2 regions of the Halobacillus amylolyticus genome follow, and region 2 is predicted to be linked to the other one. Evidence: a T-box and tRNA genes for the amino acid it is inferred to sense, from the RefSeq annotation. Region 2 holds a T-box; the other holds one or more tRNA genes.
What was found. A T-box is a leader RNA that pairs with one kind of tRNA and senses whether it is charged. The one in region 2 lies ahead of MUO15_RS01030 (valine--tRNA ligase), so its partner is inferred to be a tRNA-Val.
Positions count from the first base shown of each region.

Region 1: it encodes a tRNA-Val, which carries the amino acid that the T-box ahead of MUO15_RS01030 (valine--tRNA ligase) is inferred to sense. The anticodon was not compared.

Region 1 is NZ_CP095075.1:1,198,640-1,203,075, forward strand. It holds gene MUO15_RS06295 (phosphoglycerate dehydrogenase) at 1-676, opposite strand, end outside; gene serC (3-phosphoserine/phosphohydroxythreonine transaminase) at 690-1,772, opposite strand; glycine riboswitch at 1,892-1,971, opposite strand; tRNA gene MUO15_RS06305 (tRNA-Val) at 2,341-2,413, opposite strand; gene MUO15_RS06310 (alpha/beta hydrolase) at 2,643-3,365, shown strand; gene MUO15_RS06315 (YjcG family protein) at 3,411-3,926, shown strand; gene MUO15_RS06320 (GNAT family N-acetyltransferase) at 3,926-4,354, shown strand.
Region 2 is NZ_CP095075.1:191,465-195,900, reverse strand. It holds gene MUO15_RS01030 (valine--tRNA ligase) at 1-2,370, opposite strand, end outside; T-box leader at 2,424-2,646, opposite strand; gene MUO15_RS01025 (hypothetical protein) at 2,779-2,967, shown strand; gene spoVID (stage VI sporulation protein D) at 2,964-3,992, opposite strand; gene hemL (glutamate-1-semialdehyde 2,1-aminomutase) at 4,348-4,436, opposite strand, start outside.

The DNA of each region.
Region 1 (4,436 bases), 1.0 Mb from region 2:
TAAATGTTTCTTCATTGAACATGCCGCTTGTATCCTTTGTTAACGGAACGTGCACTGTAATGTAATCAGAATAGGCAAACAGCTCCTTCATTGTCATGGCACGTTGCACATTACGAGACAGGTTCCAGGCAGTATTAACTGAAATAAATGGGTCAAACCCTATGACATCCATATCGAGGTCTAGTGCATCATTTGCTACTAGAGAGCCGACCGCTCCTAATCCAATCACCCCTAATGTTTTTCCTTTTATTTCTTTTCCGATAAATTGTTTCTTTCCAGTTTCTACAAGACTCGGAATCTCTTCGCCTTTTCCTTTTAACGTCCTGGCCCAGGATACACCGGAAAATAGATTACGGGATAACGCCATCAATGAAGTCAGTACTATTTCCTTTACAGCATTCGCATTAGCACCTGGTGTATTAAACACGACAATTCCACGTTCTGTATAATCTTCGACCGGAATATTATTGACGCCCGCGCCTGCCCTTGCAATTGCTTTTAGATTTTTGCCAAATTCCATGTCATGCATGTTATAACTGCGCACCACAATGGCGTCAGGATTCTCACTATCGTTATCTATTGTATAATTCACCTTTTCGAATACATCCAAGCCACGATCAGCAATGTTATTTAATGTTTTAATCGTGTTCAATTTGTCTTGTGTTAATGTGCTCATTTTGTTCTCCCCTTTACTCATGATTATTTTCAAATTCTTTCATAAAAGTGACCAGTGACCGTACACCTTCTATCGGCATCGCATTGTAAAGGCTTGCACGCATGCCCCCTACAGATCGATGGCCTTTCAACGTCTCAAGTCCCTCTGCCTTTGCTTTCTTAATAAAATCGGCATCTAATTCCGCCGACGGGCTGACAAAAGGAATATTCATAATCGAGCGACTGTCTTTATCTACTGGAGAAGTAAACAGCTCCGATTCATCAATAAAGTCGTACAATAGTTGCGCTTTTTCACGGTTGATACGCTCCATTTCCTTAAGCCCGCCAAGCTCTTTTATCCATTCAAAAACCAGTTTCGCCATGTAAATGCCAAATGTCGGTGGAGTGTTATACAAGGACCCGCTATCACTGTGCGTTTTATAATCAAGCATGGCCGGACAGTTTTCCGATGCTTTCCCAATTAAATCTTCTCGAATCACAACGACGGTTAACCCGGCAGGTCCGATATTTTTTTGCGCTCCAGCATAAATCAGACCATATTTAGAGACATCGATTTCTTCCGACAAAATATTCGATGACATGTCGGCTACAAGTGGGATGGTCCCTGTATCAGGAACTTCAGTAAATGCCGTTCCCTCAATTGTGTTATTCGTCGTAATATGGACATAATCCGCTTCCGGATCAGTCATTCCGCTGTCGACTACCGGTATATTAGTGAAATTGGCATCCTCTGAGGAAGCAACCACACGAATGTCACCATATTTCTTAGCTTCTTTGATCGCCTTCTTCGACCAGGACCCTGTATTGACATAGTCCGCTTTCCCACTTTTACCAAGGAGATTCATCGGTACCATAGCAAATTGCTGCGAGGCTCCACCTTGGACAAATAGAACTTTGTAATCCCCTGGAATATCCATCAGTTCTCTTAGCAGCTGCTCAGCCTCCATGATAATCTCTGTAAATAACTCCGATCGATGACTTAACTCCATCACAGACATTCCCGAATCCGCATAATTAACTAACTCTTTTTGTGCCTTTTCTAATACTGGTAGTGGCAATATAGAAGGTCCTGCTGAAAAATTATAAATCCGCTTCATGTTAATCAAACACCTCATTCATATTTATTAAAAATTACTAGTAATCCTTGGTCAAAATAGTATAAAAAAAGAGATTGGGATTCCCCAGCCTCTTAAGTGTCAGAATAACAATAAGTACTTGCTATTCTTCTGTCCTTTTTGCCTGAGATTGTGAACCCTTCGGCGATGCAATAGTTGCATTCTCTCCAGAAACTGCTCCTGTTATAGTGTGACCCATAACAATCAACGCTTATTTAGTTATAAAAATGTTAAGTGACTAGTTTAGTAGATAAAAAGTATTGTATTGTTCGTTTTTAAGACAAGAAAATTTGTATAAGTGGATTATAAAACATATTACCAAACTTCTCAAGAGAGATAAAACAAGCAGTTTATCTCTTTTCTTTATGATAGCGCTTACCTTGTTTGTTTAAAGGGATTAGAATAAAATACGAATATTTTATATATTGTAATAATTTTTATTCGCTTTTTCTTGTGTATTCCACACGCTGAATCATTTAGTGTCAAAACAAAAGAAATGACGCGGCCTCCCCTTTGTTAGGAAACCGCGCCATTTCGGCACTTTGATGGATGATTCCGATTGGGCTCGAACCAACGACCTCCACCCTGTCAAGGTGGCGCTCTCCCAGCTGAGCTACGGAATCACATTATGTAACATTTTGTTGTAAGGACAAGTACTAATATACATGGCTATCGTATCGATGTCAACGATTTTCACTGTTTTTTATTTTATGATGAATTTCTTCCCTTTCAAAAAAGATCGATTCTCCTTTTTTTCAAAATTATATGATAAAATAGAAGTGATACGTTTACATGATTTACGATGCGGTAATTTCCATTAGCAAACTTGCTCGGATGTTAGGAGGTGGTCAAATGGGGAGAGACGGTACAATGCAGGAGTACAGCATCAATAGCCAATACTTAAATGAAGAAATGACGTTAAACGTGTACACACCCAAAAACTTCTCGCCACTGTATAAATACCATTTCTGCATTATGCAGGATGGAAATGACTACTTTCAGATGGGACGGGCTGCAACGCTGAGTGATCAGCTTCATGCAGATAAAGAAATTGAAAATACGATTTTTATTGGTATTCATTATCATGATAAGTTTGACCGTCGGGATAAATACCATCCTGATGGAAAAAGGCAGGGTGATTATGTTAACTTTTTAGTAAGAGAAGTTGTTCCTTTTCTAGATGAGGAGCTCCCTGGCTTTTATATGGGAAATGGACGTACACTGGTCGGCGATTCGTTAGCTGGTACACTTGCACTAATGACAGCCACTCGTTTTCCAAATGTATTCGGTAACGTCATTATGCAAAGCCCATATGTTGACCCTCACGTTATGGAGGTCGTAAAAACGGTGAGGGATTTATCTTCACTGTCGATTTATCATACGATTGGAAATAAGGAGACTTCAGTAAACACCACAGATGGGGCAACAAAAGATTTCTTAAAGCCCAATCTCAATCTAAAAGAATACTTATCACATCAGCCTTTATCTTATGTTTTTCATGAGCTCGACGGTGACCACACATGGAAATCCTGGCAGCAGGATTTAAAGCGAGCTTTACAAACGATATTTGGCTAATGCCGCAAGTAGCGTGTAATGAAAGAAATAGGAGGGATCAACCGAATGAAATATGGTATAGCAATTTTTCCATCAAAAAAAGTACAGGATGAGGCAAACTCTTATCGTAAACGTTATGACCCGCATTACGCTCTGATTCCACCGCATATTACTGTTAAAGAGCCCTTCGAAACAGATGAACAGGTACTTGAATCAACGATTATTCCTGAATTAAAAAGAATTGCCAAAAGTACAACTTCATTTTCCATAAAGATATCCAAAGTTAGTTCTTTCTCACCTGTTACTAACACCATTTACTTAAAGGTCGACCCATCTGACGAAATTGTGAAACTCAATCAGAATCTGCACGAAGGAATTATCCCTGATAATAAGGAGTATTCTTTTGTTCCTCACATCACGATTGCTCAGAAGCTTTCCGATGAGGAGTTCTCTGATGTGTATGGGAGTTTAAGTATGGATAGTTTTGATATTGTAGACAAAGTTGATCGTTTCCAACTCCTCTATCAATTAGAAAATGGGGCTTGGAGCGTCTACGAAACTTTTCGGTTTGGTGAACAGTAATGCATCCGGATATTCGGAAAGTAACAAAACATGAAGAACTTAGCGATGCCCACCGTGTTAGGCGTAACGTTTTTATAAAAGAACAAGGGGTTTCAGAACAAGACGAGCATGATGCCTTCGAGGACCAGGCTACACATATCGTGGGGTATTTTGATGGAGAACCGTTTGCAGCTGCTCGACTCAGATTTATTGAGGATTATGCTAAGCTTGAAAGAATTTGTGTAGAGAAGGCTCACAGAGGCAATTCCTTCGGCAAGCAAATCATTCACTACATGGAAACAGTGATTAAAGATGAAGGATATTCAAGGGCCAAGCTTAACTCGCAAACTCACGCAGAAGGCTTTTATGAAAGTCTCGGATACCGTACTGTGTCGGAAGAATTCATGGATGCCGGCATCCCTCATGTAACAATGATTAAAGATTTATGAACACATGGTCTGCCTTTTCTACAGGCAGGTCTTTTTTTGTATAAAAATTCTCCTTCTCGTCCAGAATGTTAGCTAGACTAGA
Region 2 (4,436 bases):
TTTAAGGTCTGTACCAATTATGAGTTCACTCGGATTACAGAAGCGCTCTAAGTAGCTGCGGTTTTTCTCAAGCTCAGCAACAACCGTTTCGTCTTTAGCCTGAATCATCAGTTGAATTTCTTTAGACATTGGGGTGTCGACTTCTGCACGAATGTTCCGAACTGAACGGATAATTGAGACTAACCGCTCCATCTCTTGAACAGCCGTTTCGTTATGAAATTCCTCTCTCACCTGTGGCCAGGCAGCTTGAGTGATTGATTCTCCCTCATGTGGAAGGTGCTGCCAAATCTCTTCTGTGATAAATGGCATAAATGGATGCAGCATACGCATAATTTGGTCTAAAGTATAAGCCAGAATCGAACGTGTGGTATGAATGCGTCCTTCATCTTCCCCATAGAGCGGCAGTTTTGCCATTTCAATATACCAGTCACAAAACTCATCCCAAATGAAATTGTATAGGTGACGACCTGCTTCACCAAACTCATACCTATCAATATTTCGCGTGACTTGTTCGATCGTCTCATTCAACCTCGCTAAAATCCACTCATCAGCAACCGACTTTTCACCCGTTAAATCAATCTCATCATGGGGTAAGTCACCCATATTCATTAAAGCAAACCGTGAAGCGTTCCAAATTTTGTTAGCGAAATTCCATGTCGATTCAACCTTTTCCCATTGGAAACGAAGATCTTGCCCTGGCGCTGACCCCGTTGAAAGGAAATAACGTAAGGAATCCGCCCCATACTTTTCAATGACATCCATCGGGTCAACTCCATTACCAAGCGACTTACTCATCTTGCGGCCCTCTGCGTCACGAACAAGTCCGTGAATAAGCACATCTTCAAATGGGCGACGCTCGGTAAATTCAATTGATTGGAAGATCATTCGACTTACCCAGAAGAAAATAATATCGTACCCGGTTACGAGCACGTTTGTTGGGAAAAAGCGCTTGAAGTCCTCACTGTCCTCATCCGGCCATCCCATCGTAGAGAACGGCCACAAAGCAGAAGAAAACCATGTATCAAGTACGTCTTCATCTTGCTCCCAATTGTCACTATCCTCTGGTGCTTGTTTTCCTACATAAATTTCACCTGTTTCTTTATGATACCAGGCAGGTATTCTGTGCCCCCACCATAATTGACGTGAAATACACCAGTCCCGAATATTCTCCATCCAGCGTAAATATGTTTTTTCAAAACGGTCCGGAACAAAACTGACTTTGTCGTCACTGCTTTGAAGTTCTATTGCCTCTTTCGCAAGCGGCTCCATGTTAACAAACCATTGTGTAGACAAATAAGGCTCAACTACAGCACCGCTACGCTCTGAATGACCAACAGAATGCAAATGGTCTTCAATTTCAAAAAGAACTCCATCTTCTTGAAGATCTTTTACAATTTGCTTACGGCAGTCGAAACGATCCATGCCTTGATATTTCCCTGCCTTATCATTCATCGTTCCATCTTCGTTCATCACAAGGACACGCTCTAGGTTATGTCGATTCCCGATCTCAAAGTCGTTCGGATCATGGGCTGGCGTAATCTTCACGGCTCCTGAGCCAAATTCCATATCCACATAATCATCTGCTACAATATCCAACGCGCGGCCAATAAGCGGCAATACAGCCTTTTTGCCGATTAAATGCTTGTAACGCTCATCTTCAGGGTGTACGGCAATTGCTGTATCTCCAAGCATCGTCTCTGGCCTTGTCGTAGCAATTTCTATCGTGCCTTCCTCATCTTTAAGTGGATAGCGCATGTGATAAAAGGCGCCTTGAACATCTTTATATTCCACTTCAATATCAGACAGAGCGGTTTTCGTTGCCGGATCCCAGTTAATAATGTATTCCCCGCGATAAATCAGATCTTTTTCATAAAGCTTCACAAACACTTCCTTAACTGCTTCAGATAGACCTTCATCAAGCGTAAAGCGTTCACGAGAATAATCCAATCCAAGACCTAGCTTTTCCCATTGGGCACGAATAAATTGTGCATATTCTTTTTTCCATTCCCATGAGTTTTCTAAGAATTTCTCGCGACCAAGGTCATAGCGTGTTGTTCCCTGTTCCTTGAGTTTCGCTTCAACCTTTGCCTGTGTGGCAATACCAGCATGATCCATGCCAGGAAGCCATAATACATCATATCCTTGCATGCGCTTTACACGAGTCAAAATATCTTGCAGTGTCGTATCCCAAGCGTGTCCTAAGTGAAGTTTGCCTGTAACGTTGGGCGGTGGAATTACAACCGTATAAGGTTCCTTGTTGACATCACCTGTTGCTTCAAAAAATTTGCCTTCTACCCAATATTGATAACGATCTTTTTCAATCGCAGCCGGGTCGTACTTAGTTGGCATAGTTACATCTTGTTGCTCCATTCCGTCTTCCTCCTTTAAATAATCGTGAAATTAAAAAAATCCCCTTCATCCTGAAAAAGGACGAAAGAGATTACTATCCGTGGTACCACCTTAATTTACAGAGTTTCCCCTGTACACTTATTGTTCATAACGGCTTCAAACCGGTTTCTTCTACTTAGTTTCAAAGAAACTGCATCAAGGGCGACCTTCCATCAATAAACAATCTGGAAAACTTTCAGCAATCGTTTCCCTCTCTGAAGCGTTTATTCACGTACTCTTCCCTTTCACGGCATTTCACATATAGGTATTCTTTTTCATATTGTATAAAGAATTCACTATTAAAGTCAACTTTTTTTGTGGAATGGGCGAATTTGGTGTCCCACGCTCAAGACACGCACACTTACACTTTGTGAAAAAGGAGGTACTTACATGAGTCGTTTTTACCGCTACCGACTGCCACCGTGGTGCAGACATTGGTTATACGTTCTTGAACGAGCAACGTTGCCAATTATGATTTATCAAGTGTTTCGAACCATCTTTTTCCCAACTACCCTTGATGTCTTCTTAGCAGGAATCTTTATTGGTATCTATATAGCTTTCCACTTAAAATGGATTTAACGCGGAATATATACAATTTGGCCAGGGCTAACATCTGCTTCTAAGTTATTGATTTTCTCCAATTGTTTAACTGGGATTTCATATCTTTCTGCAATTGCTTCAATGGTTTCATCATCTTGAGCAATATACATTTTCATCTGTGTGTACGTGTCTTCCCGATTTGGGAAGAGGTGTTTAAATATTTGTTTAATTCCACCCACACCTGCAGAGGAAGATTCGTTGTCAACATCCTCATGCACTTCCTCTGCCTTATTAAGTGGCGATGGTGATGGTGATGTGTTACTCCCAACTATATTCGTTGTTCCTTCCCACTCACTCGTGCTTTCAGAGGATACATCAGGTGTTTGCTTCCCTTTCTTCTCGTTAAAATAGTCCGATAAGCTTTGTGACTTTTTATATGGCCATCTGTCTTCACTAGTTTCAAGCTCCTCTGCTTGTTCAGCTTCCTGTTGCTTTCGATGTTCCTGAAGATCAAATACAGGGGCTTCATTCCCTGGATCTACCTGTTGTGATTCATCATTTTTGTTAAAGTCAATCGGTCCAATAGTCAACGATTCATCGTATTCTTCATAGTCAGGTTCTTCCGCAGCCTCCTCCTGCCTCAACCCATTAATATTAAGTTGAGCCTGGAGTCTTAGTTGATGTTCAGCTGGAAGCTCATAGTCAAAGCTTTCAATGTTTATGTGCACATCATCCATATCAATCACACGGTCAGCCGGAATGGTTACTTCTACTGGAAAAGTGTGGTTAAATTGATATATCCCTTCTTCTCCTCTTTCTACAGAATCAACAACGCGGACAGATTGAATGGCCGGTGATTCAGCATACTTATCCTCCTCTTGACCTGGCATATATTCACCAGCAAGAACCACAGTGCCTTTAAGACGGACTTCCTCCCCCAAATTTTCTATCGTTACTTCTGGTTCCAACGATATACCTAGTAATTCGCGAACCCCCTGTCCTTCTTGAAACCATAAGGACTCATTTAAATGAAATGAAAAAACTTGCTCTTGATTATTATCCAAAATAACGTCCCCTCCCTATTTAAAATCAACATAGTTGTTTATTACACCATATGCATAAGTCTCTTTTATATACATGATTAAGAAAAGCAAAGGCGGACGTCACGCTATTAGAAAAGGGCTACGAGTTGAAACTAGACACGAATAAAACGATTTTAAAAAGGACATTCCCCTATAAGAGGATGCAAAAAGTCACCAAATGTAAACGGCGAATTTCTTCGTTGCTCGGTTTTTCCGGTCCTCACGTATGAAAGGCATACGGCTTGCGGTCCTCAAAACTTTCGCACCTCGAACTTCTTTGTCTATCATTCGTCAACTTTTGAACACACACTATAAAGGCAATGTCCTAATCCATCGATTATAATGCAGCAAAAACTTTTTCTGCCGCATGAATTGTAAATTCAATATCTTCATCCGTGTGGGCAACGGACAAAAATACTCCTTCAA